Regions from separate parts of the Microbacterium sp. NPDC096154 genome, predicted to be linked through region 1. Evidence: predicted binding sites of a transcription regulator. Region 1 holds the regulator's gene; the other holds the start of a gene.
The links. Region 1 encodes HspR, which represses chaperone genes until heat shock. Its sites were predicted from a motif close to AAGTTGAGTCNNNNNGACTCAACTT; they were not measured.
Positions count from the first base shown of each region.

Region 2: a site for HspR is predicted at 2,952-2,976, ahead of ABTW64_RS06010 (ATP-dependent Clp protease ATP-binding subunit). Genes of this name have one in related genera too.

Region 1 covers NZ_JBEOSM010000005.1:133,453-139,167, reverse strand. The annotation lists gene ABTW64_RS08870 (DnaJ C-terminal domain-containing protein) at 1-492, shown strand, start outside; gene ABTW64_RS08865 (heat shock protein transcriptional repressor HspR) at 609-1,040, shown strand; gene glgX (glycogen debranching protein GlgX) at 1,037-3,193, shown strand; gene glgP (alpha-glucan family phosphorylase) at 3,529-5,715, opposite strand, start outside.
Region 2 covers NZ_JBEOSM010000003.1:283,141-288,855, forward strand. The annotation lists gene ABTW64_RS06005 (VOC family protein) at 1-309, opposite strand, end outside; gene ABTW64_RS06010 (ATP-dependent Clp protease ATP-binding subunit) at 380-2,905, opposite strand; gene ABTW64_RS06015 (PadR family transcriptional regulator) at 3,074-3,436, shown strand; gene ABTW64_RS06020 (permease prefix domain 1-containing protein) at 3,433-4,815, shown strand; gene ABTW64_RS06025 (EI24 domain-containing protein) at 4,825-5,580, shown strand; gene ABTW64_RS06030 (histidine kinase) at 5,650-5,715, opposite strand, start outside.

The sequences.
Region 1 (5,715 bases):
ACCATCTCGCTGCAGAGCGAGGAGGGCAAGCCCTTCAAGATCAAGATCCCGGCCGGCGTGGCGGACGGGCAGAAGATCCGACTGCGGGGCAAGGGCCGCCCGTCGCCGGACGGCGGCGAGAACGGCGACATCGTCGTCGAGGTGGCGGTGCGACCGCATCCGGTGTTCGTGCGCGAAGGACTGAACCTGCGCGTGGTCGTGCCCGTGACGTTCGCGGAGGCGGCTCTCGGGGCCACGATCGAGGTGCCGACGCTGGGCGGCGACCCCGTCAAGCTCCGGGTCGCGCCCGGAACCCCGTCGGGCCGCGTGCTGCGCGTCAAGGGACGCGGCATCGCGTCGCAGAAGGGCACGGGCGACCTGCTGGCCGAGGTGCAGGTGGTCGTGCCGGCGCACCTCGACGACGAGGCTCGTGAGGCGCTCGCGCGCTTTGTCGAGGTGGGGCCGCAGGGCGACCCGCGCGCCGACCTGATGAGCAAGGCGCACGGCTCGTAGCCTGGGCGTGTCCCCGTTGTGGCCGCTATGGCACCCGCATTCCGGCCACAGGTGGGACACGGCGACGGCGATTAGGGCCGCAAGTGGGACATGCACCGCGACGGGAGGAGGATCGGATGAGCGACACGTACGACATCGATGAGGACGCGCCCCTCTTCGCGATCGCGGTCGCGGCCGAGCTGGCGGGCATGCACCCGCAGACCCTGCGGCAGTACGACCGCATCGGCCTGGTCGTGCCGGGCCGCACGCGTGGCGGATCCCGCCGCTACTCGCCGCGCAACATCGAGCAGCTGCGCGAGGTCGCCCGCCTGTCGGGCGAGGGCATGAGTCTCGCCGCCATCGCGCGCGTGCTGGACCTCGAGGATGAGGTGCGCGATCTGCGTCGCCGCGTCGGCGAGCTGGAATCCCGTCTGCGCCACGAGATCGAGAACCGTCCCGGCGCCCGCGTCTTCGCGGCCGGTGCGACAGGATCCGTCGTCACGCTGAGGGCCGGAACGCGCGTGCGCCGCAGCGCCGACCTGGTGCTGTGGAGGCCGCCGGAGCGATGACCCCCGTCACGTGGCAAGCCCTCGGCGAGGCCGTCCCCATCTGGCCCGGACGGGAGTGGCCGCTGGGTGCCACGTGGTCACCCGACAGCACGAACTTCGCGGTCTACGCCCCCTACGCCTCGTCCGTCGAGCTGTGCCTCTTCGACGACGCCGGCCGCGAGACCCGCCACCGGCTCACGGAGCACACGCTGGGCATCTGGCACGGCGCGCTGCCGGATGTCGTGCCCGGTCAGCGGTACGGGTTCCGGGTCGACGGTCCGTGGGATCCGAAGAACGGTCTGCGCTTCAACCCGCACAAGCTGCTGCTCGACCCGTACGCGCTCGCGACGAGCGGCACGATCATCGCCGAGCAGCCCATCTACGGATCCCGCGAGGGCGATCCGGCCGTGCGCGACGACACCGACTCGTCCGGCTACACGGCGCGCAGCGTGGTGGTCGACCGGGCGTTCGACTGGGAGGACGACCGCCCGCCGGCCACGCGCTGGCGTGACACCGTGATCTACGAGCTGCACGTCAAGGGCTTCACGAAGCTGCACGACCGCATCCCCGAGCACCTGCGCGGCACGTACGCCGGCCTGGCCCACCCGGCCGTCACCTCGTACCTGCGCGACCTCGGCGTGACGGCGGTCGAGCTTCTGCCCGTGCAGCAGTTCTTCTCGGAACCAGCGCTGCTCGAGCGGGGTCTCACCAACTACTGGGGCTACAACACGATCTCGTACTTTGCGCCCGACGCGACGTACAGCTCGTCGGGCGATCGCGGCGGCCAGGTCGCCGAGTTCAAGCAGATGGTCAAGGCGCTGCACCGCGAGGGCATCGAGGTCATCCTCGACGTCGTCTACAACCACACCGCCGAGGCCGGGCCGGAGGGGCCGACGTTGTCGTTCCGCGGTCTCGACGACCGCGGCTTCTACAAGCGCGTCGTCGCCGCGGACGGCGGATTCGACGACCGCTACTGGGACGTGACCGGATGCGGCAACACGGTGAACGCGTGGAACCCGCTGGCGCTGCGGCTCATCCTGGACTCGCTGCGCTACTGGGTGACCGAGATGCACGTCGACGGCTTCCGCTTCGACCTCATGTCGGCGCTCACACGCACGGGCTACGACGTCGACTTCGACTGTGCGCTGCTGATCGCGATCGGACAGGACCCGATCCTGCGGCACGTGAAGCTCATCGCGGAGCCGTGGGATGTGTCGATGGAGGGATACCTCGTCGGCCGGATGCCGCCGCCCTGGGCGGAGTGGAACGACAAGTACCGCGACACGGTGCGCGACTTCTGGCGTGGGCGGGCCCCCATCCGCGACGTGGCGACCCGCCTCGCCGGGTCGAGCGACCTCTACGCCGACGATGGACGCAGCGCGTACAACTCCATCAACTTCATCACGGCGCACGACGGCTTCACGGTGCGAGACCTGGTCAGCTACGACAGCAAGCACAACGAGGCCAACGGGGAGCGCAACCGCGACGGCACCGACAACAACCGCTCGTGGAACCACGGCGTGGAGGGCGAGACCGACGACGCGGAGATCGTGGCCCTGCGTCGTCGGCAGGCGGCGAACATGATGGCCACGCTGTGCCTGTCGAACGGCGTTCCCATGCTCACCGCCGGCGACGAGCGCGGGCGCACCCAGCGCGGCAACAACAACGCGTACTGCCAGGACAACGAGATCTCGTGGATGGACTGGAGCGCGGACGACGCGTGGCTCGACGTCTACGAGGTCACGAAGGCGGCCCTGCGGCTGCGCCGCGAGCATCCGGCGCTGAGGCAGCGGCACTGGTTCGAGGGGCGGCCCACCATCCAGGGCGGCCCGAACGACCTCGCCTGGCTGCACCCGAGCGGCCGGCTCATGCGCCGTGACGACTGGACCGACGGGGGTCTGCGCACGATCGGGATGTTCGTCTCGGGCGCCCCGCTGCGCGAGCCCGGTCCGCAGGGACAGCAGCTGATCGACAGCTCGTTCCTGCTCTGGTTCAACGCCGCCGACACGGCGGTCGACGTGCCGCTGCCCCAGAACGAGTGGGTCTGCGTGGGCGACGTCGTGCTGTCGACGGATCCGGACGTCCCCGAGGGTGCCCGTGTCGAGGCCGGCACGACCCTGACCCTCGGCCCCCGGACCGTCGTCGTGGTCCGCTCCACCCAGGCCGTTGACTAGCGTCGGGCAGATTCACTGGCGTCGGCGACGCTAGCGAGTGCGCCGGGCGCTAGTGAAGCCCCGGGCTCTGCGCCCCGGCGCTAGTGAACCCGCCGGGCGCTAGTGAACCGCCGGGGGCTAGTCAACCGGCCGGGTTCAGCCCCCCGGTTGTTGGCTAGCGCCGGGCGGATTCACTCGCGTCGGCGACGCTAGCGAGTGCGCCGGGCGCTAGTAAACCCGCCGGGCGCTAGCGAACCGGGCGGGTCCACCCCCGCCGGGCGCTAGTAACCCGCCGGGCGCTAGTAAACCCGCCGGGCGCTAGTAAACCCGCCGGGCGCTAGTAACGCCCCGCGGAGCTACGCCAGCGCGGCGAGGCCGAGCTCGGCCGTCGAGGCGAGGTGCGCGTTCTTCGGTACCACGCGCACGGTGTAGCCGAACGGACCCGCGCGGTCCAGGCGCACGCTGCCCGCGAAGCAGACGCGCCCGCCGGCGAACTCGTCGAGGGGGCTCAGCCGCGCGATCCGCACCGAAGAGAGCTGATCGTCGCCCTCGGCACGCCCATGGATCAGCTGCACCTCGACGTCGTCGGGCGTCAGACCGCCCAGCGCGACGTAGGCCTGCACCGACAGCTCGGCGCCCACCTCGGCGGCCTGATCCACGCCGGCCGACTCGACGTGGTCGACCCGCACGTCGTGCCAGGCCTCGCGCACGCGGCGCTTCCATGCCGCGAGCTCGATCGCGCCGGCGAAGTCGCCGTCCAGCGCCCGCGCCGCGGCGGCGGCCGGCGCGTAGAGCTGCCCCACGTAGTCGCGCACCATGCGGGTGGCGAGCACCTTGGGGCCGAGCGAGTCGAGGGTGTGCCGCATCATCTCCATCCATCGGCGCGGAACGCCCTCGGCGTCGCGATCGTAGAACCGAGGGGCGATCTCGCGTTCGATCAGGTCGTACAGTGCGGTGGCCTCGAGGTCGTCGCGCTTGTGCGGGTCGTCGAGGCCGTCGGCCGACGGGATGGCCCACCCGTTCTCGCCGTCGTACCACTCGTCCCACCACCCGTCGAGGATCGACAGGTTCAGGCCGCCGTTGAGCGCGGCCTTCATGCCGCTCGTACCGCAGGCCTCGTACGGCCGCAGCGGGTTGTTGAGCCACACGTCGCACCCCGGGTACAGGTGCTGGGCCATGCCGATGTCGTAGTTCGGCAGGAACACGATGCGGTGGCGCACGCCCGCGCCGTCGGCGAACCGCACGAGCTCCTGGATGAGCCGCTTGCCCCCGTCGTCGGCCGGATGCGCCTTGCCCGCGATCACGAGCTGCACCGGGCGCTCGGGATCGAGCAGCAACCGCGCGAGGCGCTCCTGGTCGCGCAGCATGAGCGTCAGCCGCTTGTACGACGGCACGCGCCGCGCAAACCCGATCGTGAGCACGTCGGGCGACAGGGCCTCGTCGATCCATCCGAGTTCGGCCGCCGCGGCACCCCGCTTGGCCCAGGATGCGCGCAGCCGCGCACGGGCGTCGTCGACCAGCCGCTGGCGCAGCTGCCGTTTGATCGCCCACACGCGCGCGAACGGAACCTGCTCGAGTGCCCGGGCGAACGCGTCCGGATCGCCGTCGATGTCGGCGCCGATCTCGTGGATCAGCTCGCGGAACTCGCGTGCGACCCACGTGGGCGCGTGAACGCCGTTGGTGATCGACCCGATCGGCACCTCCGGCTCGTCGAAGGCGGGCCAGAGTCCGTTGAACATGTCGCGGCTGACGTGCCCGTGCAGCTGCGAGACACCGTTGGCTCGCTGTCCGAGGCGGAAGCCCATCACCGCCATGTTGAACATCGAGGGATCGCCGCCGGTGTAGTCCTCAGCGCCGAGTGCCAGCACACGGTCGACGGGAACGCCGGGCAGCACGCCGCCCTCGGTGGCGAAGTACTGCGCGATCAGGGTGCGGTCGAAGCGGTCGATGCCCGCCGGCACGGGCGTGTGGGTCGTGAAGACGGTGGATGCGCGCGCGATCTCGAGCGCGTCGTCGAACGCCAGGTGCACGCCATCCTGCGTCGGGGCGTCGGCACCGGCACCGGCACCGGCACCGGCGTCGCCGAGCGTCAGCTCGCGGATGCGCTCGAGCCCCTGGAACCCGGCGTGGCCCTCGTTGGTGTGGTACACCTCGGGCGTAGCGGCGCCCGTGATGCGGCAGTACGCCCGCAGCGCCCGCACGCCGCCCACGCCGAGCAGCAGCTCCTGCCTCAGGCGGTGCTCGCTGCCCCCGCCGTAGAGCCGGTCGGTCACGTCGACGTAGTGCGGTGGGTTGGTGTCGACGTCGGTGTCGAGCATCAGCAGCGGCACGCGCCCGACCTGCGCGACCCAGATGCGCGCCCTCAGGTCGGGGCCGTCGGGCATGGCGATCGAGATCGTCGCCGTGCTGCCGTCGGCCTCGCGCAGGGCCGTGATGGGCATCTCGTCGGGGTCGAGCACGGGGTACGACTCCAGCTGCCAGCCCTCCCGCGACAGCGCCTGCGTGAAGTAGCCGTGGCGGTACAGCAGGCCCACGCCGATCAC
Region 2 (5,715 bases), on a different contig from region 1:
CTGCGGCTCGGCGACGATCGTCGCGCCCGCCGCTCGCGCCTCGGCGATCGCGGCGTCGACCGCTTCCTCATCCGCCACATTGTGCGCGAGCGTCAGGGGCGGCGTCCCGCCCGAGGTCACCGGCCCGATCTCGTGCTCGGCCGCCGTCCGATCCCACAGCGACAGGATGAGCTTCTCCCCCATCCGCAGCATGAGCACCTCGCCCGCGACGTGCAGCTCCGGCTCCCACCCGAGCCCGTCGACGTAGAACGCCGTGCTCGCCTCGACGTTCTCGACCACGAGAGTCACGAAACTGATCCGCTGCTCCATGGTCGCATCGTGCCACGCGCCGCCGACACGGCGAAGCCCCGGAGAACATGTCTCCGGGGCTTCGGGGCAGTCAGGCCGCGACGGCGAGCGCGGCTGGCTCGACCACGAGCCGCTCGTCACGGGCGTCGAGCCGCACGGCGCCTCCGTCGCCCAGCGCGCCCGAGACGAAGAGGTCCGCGATGCGGTCGTCGACCTCGCGCTGGATCAGCCGGCGCAGAGGGCGGGCGCCGTATTCCGGCTCGTAGCCGTGCTCGGCCAGCCACTCGATCGCCGCGGGCGTGGCCTCGAGCGACACCTCCCGGGCAGCGAGCCGCGCACGGGTGGCGCCGAGCAGGAGCGACACGATCTCACGCAGCTGCGGCTTCTCCAGCTTGCGGAACAGCACGATCTCGTCGATCCGGTTCAGGAACTCCGGTCGCATCGACTCACGCAGGCGTCCCATCACGCGGGCGCGCAGGTCGTCGTCGTCGAACTCGCGGCCGCCCGTCGTGAACCCGATCGCGCCGGCACGCGAGGCCAGGAACTCCGACCCCAGGTTCGAGGTCATCACGATGACCGTGTTGCGGAAGTCGACCGTGCGGCCCTGGCCGTCGGTCAGGCGCCCATCGTCGAGCACCTGCAGCAGCAGGTTGAACACGTCGGGGTGCGCCTTCTCGATCTCGTCGAACAGCACGATCGAGTACGGGTTGCGGCGCACGCGCTCGGTGAGCTGACCCGCCTCGTCGTAGCCGACGTACCCGGGAGGGGCGCCGACCAAGCGCGCCACGGTGTGACGCTCGCCGAACTCGCTCATGTCGAAGCGCACGATGGCGCCCTCGTCGTCGAACAGGTTCGCCGCGAGCGCCTTGGCGAGCTCCGTCTTGCCCACGCCCGTCGGCCCGAGGAACAGGAAGGAGCCGACCGGCCTGCGCGCATCGCCCATGCCGGTGCGGCTTCGGCGCACGGCCTTGGCCACCGCCGTGACCGCGTCGTCCTGGCCGATCACGCGCCGGTGCAGCTCGTCCTCCAGACCCGCGAGACGCTCGCGCTCGGTCTCCGTGAGCCGCGCCACGGGGATGCCCGTCGCACGGCTGACCACGGCCGCGATCTCGGGCTCGTCGACGACCGCGGGAACCGTGCCGGATGCCGCCTCGTCGATGCGGCGCTGCACGTCGGCGATCTCGTCGCGCAGGCGGGAGGCGTCCTCGTAGTGCTCGGCGGCGACGGCGGCGTTCTTCTCCGCCTCCAGGGTGGCCAGGCGCTCCATCAGCGCGCTCACGTCGGCCGGTGCGCCGAGGCGCAGCCGCAGTCGGGCGCCGGCCTGGTCGATCAGGTCGATGGCCTTGTCGGGCAGCACCCGCTCCGTCAGGTAGCGGTCGCTCAGCTCGACCGCGGCCCGCAGGGCGTCATCCGTGTACGTCACGCGGTGGTGCTGCGCATACGCCTCGCGCAGGCCGTGCAGGATCTGGATCGCATCCGTCACCGAGGGCTCACCCACCCGCACGGGCTGGAAGCGGCGCTCGAGCGCGGCGTCCTTCTCGATCGCGCGGTACTCCTTCAGGGTCGTCGCGCCCACGAGATGCAGCTCGCCGCGCGCGAGGCGGGGCTTCAGGATGTTGCCCGCGTCCATGGCGCCGTCACCCGCGCCGCCGGCGCCGACGAGCGTGTGGATCTCGTCGATGAACAGGATGACCTCGTCCCTGTGCTCGGCCACCTCCTCGACGGTCTTGGTGAGTCGCTCCTCGAAGTCGCCGCGGTAGCGCGTGCCGGCCAGCATGGCGGCGAGGTCGAGCGCGATCACGCGCTTGTCGTGCAGCTGCTCGGGCACCGCGCCCGCGACGATCGCGCGGGCCAGCCCCTCCACGACGGCGGTCTTGCCGACGCCGGCCTCGCCGACCAGCACGGGGTTGTTCTTGGTGCGACGCGACAGGATCTCGATGGTCTGCTCGATCTCGGAGTCGCGGCCGATCACGGGGTCGAGCAGGCCGTCGCGGGCGCGCTGGGTGAGATCGGTGCCGTAGGTCTCGAGCATGCCGGTGGCCTGCTCGGGCGACGCCTCGGTCGGGGCCTCGCCGCCCGCGGCGATGGTCTCGCGCACGCCCTGGGTGAGCGCCTCGGCGGTGACGCCGGCCGACGACAGGATCTGCCCGGCCGGGGTGTCCTGCGCCAGCACGAGCGCGAAGAAGACGTGCTCGGGGTCGATGTAGGTCGAGCCCGACGACCGCGCCACCTGGAACGCGTGGAACAGCGTGCGCTGAACCGCGGGCGTGACGACCGCGCCGTCGATGTCGGCCGGAGCGCCGGGCTGCGGCAGGCGCTGCTCGGCGGCGGCTGCCACGGCGGCACGGTCGGCGCCGATGCGCGCGATCGCCTCGGCCACGGTCGGGTCGTCGGCGAGCACGCGCAGCACGTGCAGCGCGTCGAGCTCCCGCTGGCCGCGCCGCAGCGCATAGCGCCCCGCCCTCTGCAGCAGCTCCTGGGTACGGGCGCTGAGGTAGCGGGTGAGGTCGACGGACCGTGCGGCGCGTGCGCGCTCGCCCTGCAGGTAGCGGGCGAGGAACTCGTCGAACGCGCTGGGGCCGTCCTGGCCGAATCCGAAGGGAGTGCTGTCAGGCATCGCCGGATCTCCTCCTGAAAGTTGCGTGGAGTGCCATCAAGTTCCGAACTTGAGTCACACGATATCAACTTCAACGCGGTCTCGGCGAGGTTATTCCCGCCCGTGGCGACTACCTCGCGGTGCGAGGTATGGGTTACCTTGAACTGCAAGGTATTCCCAGGAGGCTCCATGCGCATCGACAAAGACCTCGTCGCGGCATCCGCGACCCCTCTCGTGCTCGGCATCCTGGCCGAAGGCGAGCTGTACGGCTACGCGATCCTCAAGCGCGTCACCGAGCTTTCCGGCGGCCGCATGTCGTGGAACGACGGCATGCTGTATCCGCTGCTGCACCGCCTCGAGCGCCACGGACAGGTCTCCTCGTCGTGGGGCGTCTCCCCCACCGGGCGGCGCCGCAAGCACTACGCCATCACCGCCGAGGGCCGCGCGGCGCTCGCCGACCGCCAGGCGCAGTGGTCGGTGGTGGTCGACGCCCTGCGCGGAGCCTGGCACGGGGGCGACACGGGCCTGCGCGTGGCGGGAGCCCCGGCATGAGCGGCGCCGCGTCCGAGGCCCTCGAAGCCCGCATCGCCGACTGGCGGCGCTACCTGCTCGCGCGTCGCACCATCTCCGCCCGCGACGTCGACGAGCTCGAGGACCACCTGCGCGAGCGGATCGCGGATCTGCGTCAGCGCGGGCTGGACGACGACGAGGCGTTCCTGATCGGGATCCGCCGGATGGGCGACGCCGACGCACTGTCGGGCGAGTACGCCCGCGAGCACTCGGACCGGCTGTGGAAGCAGCTGCTCGTCGCACCGGCGAGCGAGCCCGCGGCAGCATCCGGCTGGCGCGACGCCGCCGTGGCGATCGCCGTCGGCGCCGCAGCCGGCCTCGCGTTCAAGCTCGCCCTCACGCTGTTCGGGTTCGCGTCTGACGACGTACCGAGCGAGGGCGCCGCCGGCGCGCTGATGCGCACCCTCACGCTGTACGTCGCCCCGTTCCTGGTCGGCTATCTGAGCTGGAAGCGACGCCTCAGCTGGGCCTGGATCGCGGGGCTGGGCGCCGGCCTCGCCCTGCTCGCTGCGCTGGTCGCGATACCGCCGTTCTCACCGTTCGGACAGACATCCGTGCTCGCCGCGCTCCACGGCCCGGTGGTCGCGTGGGGTCTCGTCGGCGTCGCCTATACGGGCGGCCGAGTCCGCTCCAGCGACCGGCGGATGGACTTCGTGCGCTTCACGGGCGAGTTCGTCGTGTACTACGTGCTGATGGCGCTCGGCGGCGGCGTGCTGCTCGGCCTGACGTACGCCGTGTTCGCGATGGTCGGGGTGGATCCCAGCCCCGTCGTGATCGACTGGATCCTGCCTGTCGGCATCCCGGGAGCGGTGCTCGTCGCCGCCTGGCTCGTGGAGACAAAACAGGCGGTGGTCGAGAACATCGCCCCCGTGCTGACGCGCATCTTCACGCCGCTCACGCTCATCATGCTGGTCGCACTGCTCGCCGTCGTCTCCACCGCCGGCACGCTGCTGACCGTGGACCGCGAGCTGCTGATCCTGATGGACGCGATCCTTGTGCTGGTGGTGTGCCTGGCGCTCTACGAGATCTCGGCGCGGGATGCCCTCGACCGCCCGGGGTGGTTCGACGGCCTGCAGCTCGCCACCGTCCTGGCCGCGCTGGCGGTCGACGCCATCATGCTGGCCGCGATGCTGGCCCGCATCGCCGAGTTCGGCTTCAGCGCCAACAAGACCGCGGCGCTGGGCCTCAATCTGCTGCTGCTCGCGCATCTGGCCGGTCATGTGTGGCTGACGGCTCGGGCGTTCCGCGCACGCCGCGGCCTCGCGCGCATCGTGCGCTGGCACACGGCCTTCGTGCCGCTGTACGCGGTGTGGGGGCTCGTAGTGGTCGCGGTGTTCCCCGCGCTGTTCGCGTTCGCCTAGCGTGGACGCGTGCGCGAGTTCTGGCGGGGTGCCGGCACCCTGATCGACGGCTTCCGTTGGTGGCGGCGTCGCCCCGGCGTGATGGCGGCGGGTCTCGCGCCCGCGGCGATCGTCGGAGCGGTGCTCACCGGCGCCCTGATCGCACTGGGCTTCGCCCTGCCGGGGCTCGTGGAGCTGCTCACCCCTTTCGCCGACGGGTGGGGCGAGCTCGCCGCGAGCGCGCTGCGCTGGGCGATCGGACTCGCCCTCATGGGCGGCGCCGTCGTGCTGGCGATCGTGACGTTCACGGCGCTGACGCTGGTGGTCGGCGAGCCCTTCTACGACCGGATCTGGCGCTCGGTCGAACAGGATCTCGGAGGCCGGGTGCCCGATGTCGCGTACGGCATCGGGCACTCCGTCCGCGACGCCGTGGGGCTGTTCGGCAAGGGGCTGCTCGCGGCCCTCGCCGCGGGCGCCGTCGCGCTCGTCCCCGTCGCGGGAGGCGCGGCGGGCGCGGTCGTCGGCGCGCTGCTCAACGGGCGCGTGATCGCCGACGAGCTGTCGTCGCGCGGGCTGACCGCGCGTGGCCTCGACGCGCAGCAGCGGGCCGCGCTGCTGCGCCGCAGTCGTGCGCGCGTGCTCGGCTTCGGGGTGGCCGTGCACGTCTGCTTCCTCGTGCCGTTCGCCGCCATCGCCGTCATGCCGGCTGCCGTCGCCGGCGCCGCTCTGCTCAGCCGGCACCTCGCCGGCGAGGTCGGCACCCCTCCGCGTCGCGCGCAGCCCTGACCCCGCTTCGGCCCAGTGCACACCAATGTGCGTGTGCACTCGGCGCCCCGCCCGGGAACAAGCGGGCGATCAGTCCTCGCGCGGTGCCTCGCTGTTCGCCTCGCGCGCCGCGAGCACGATGAGCACCAGCACAAC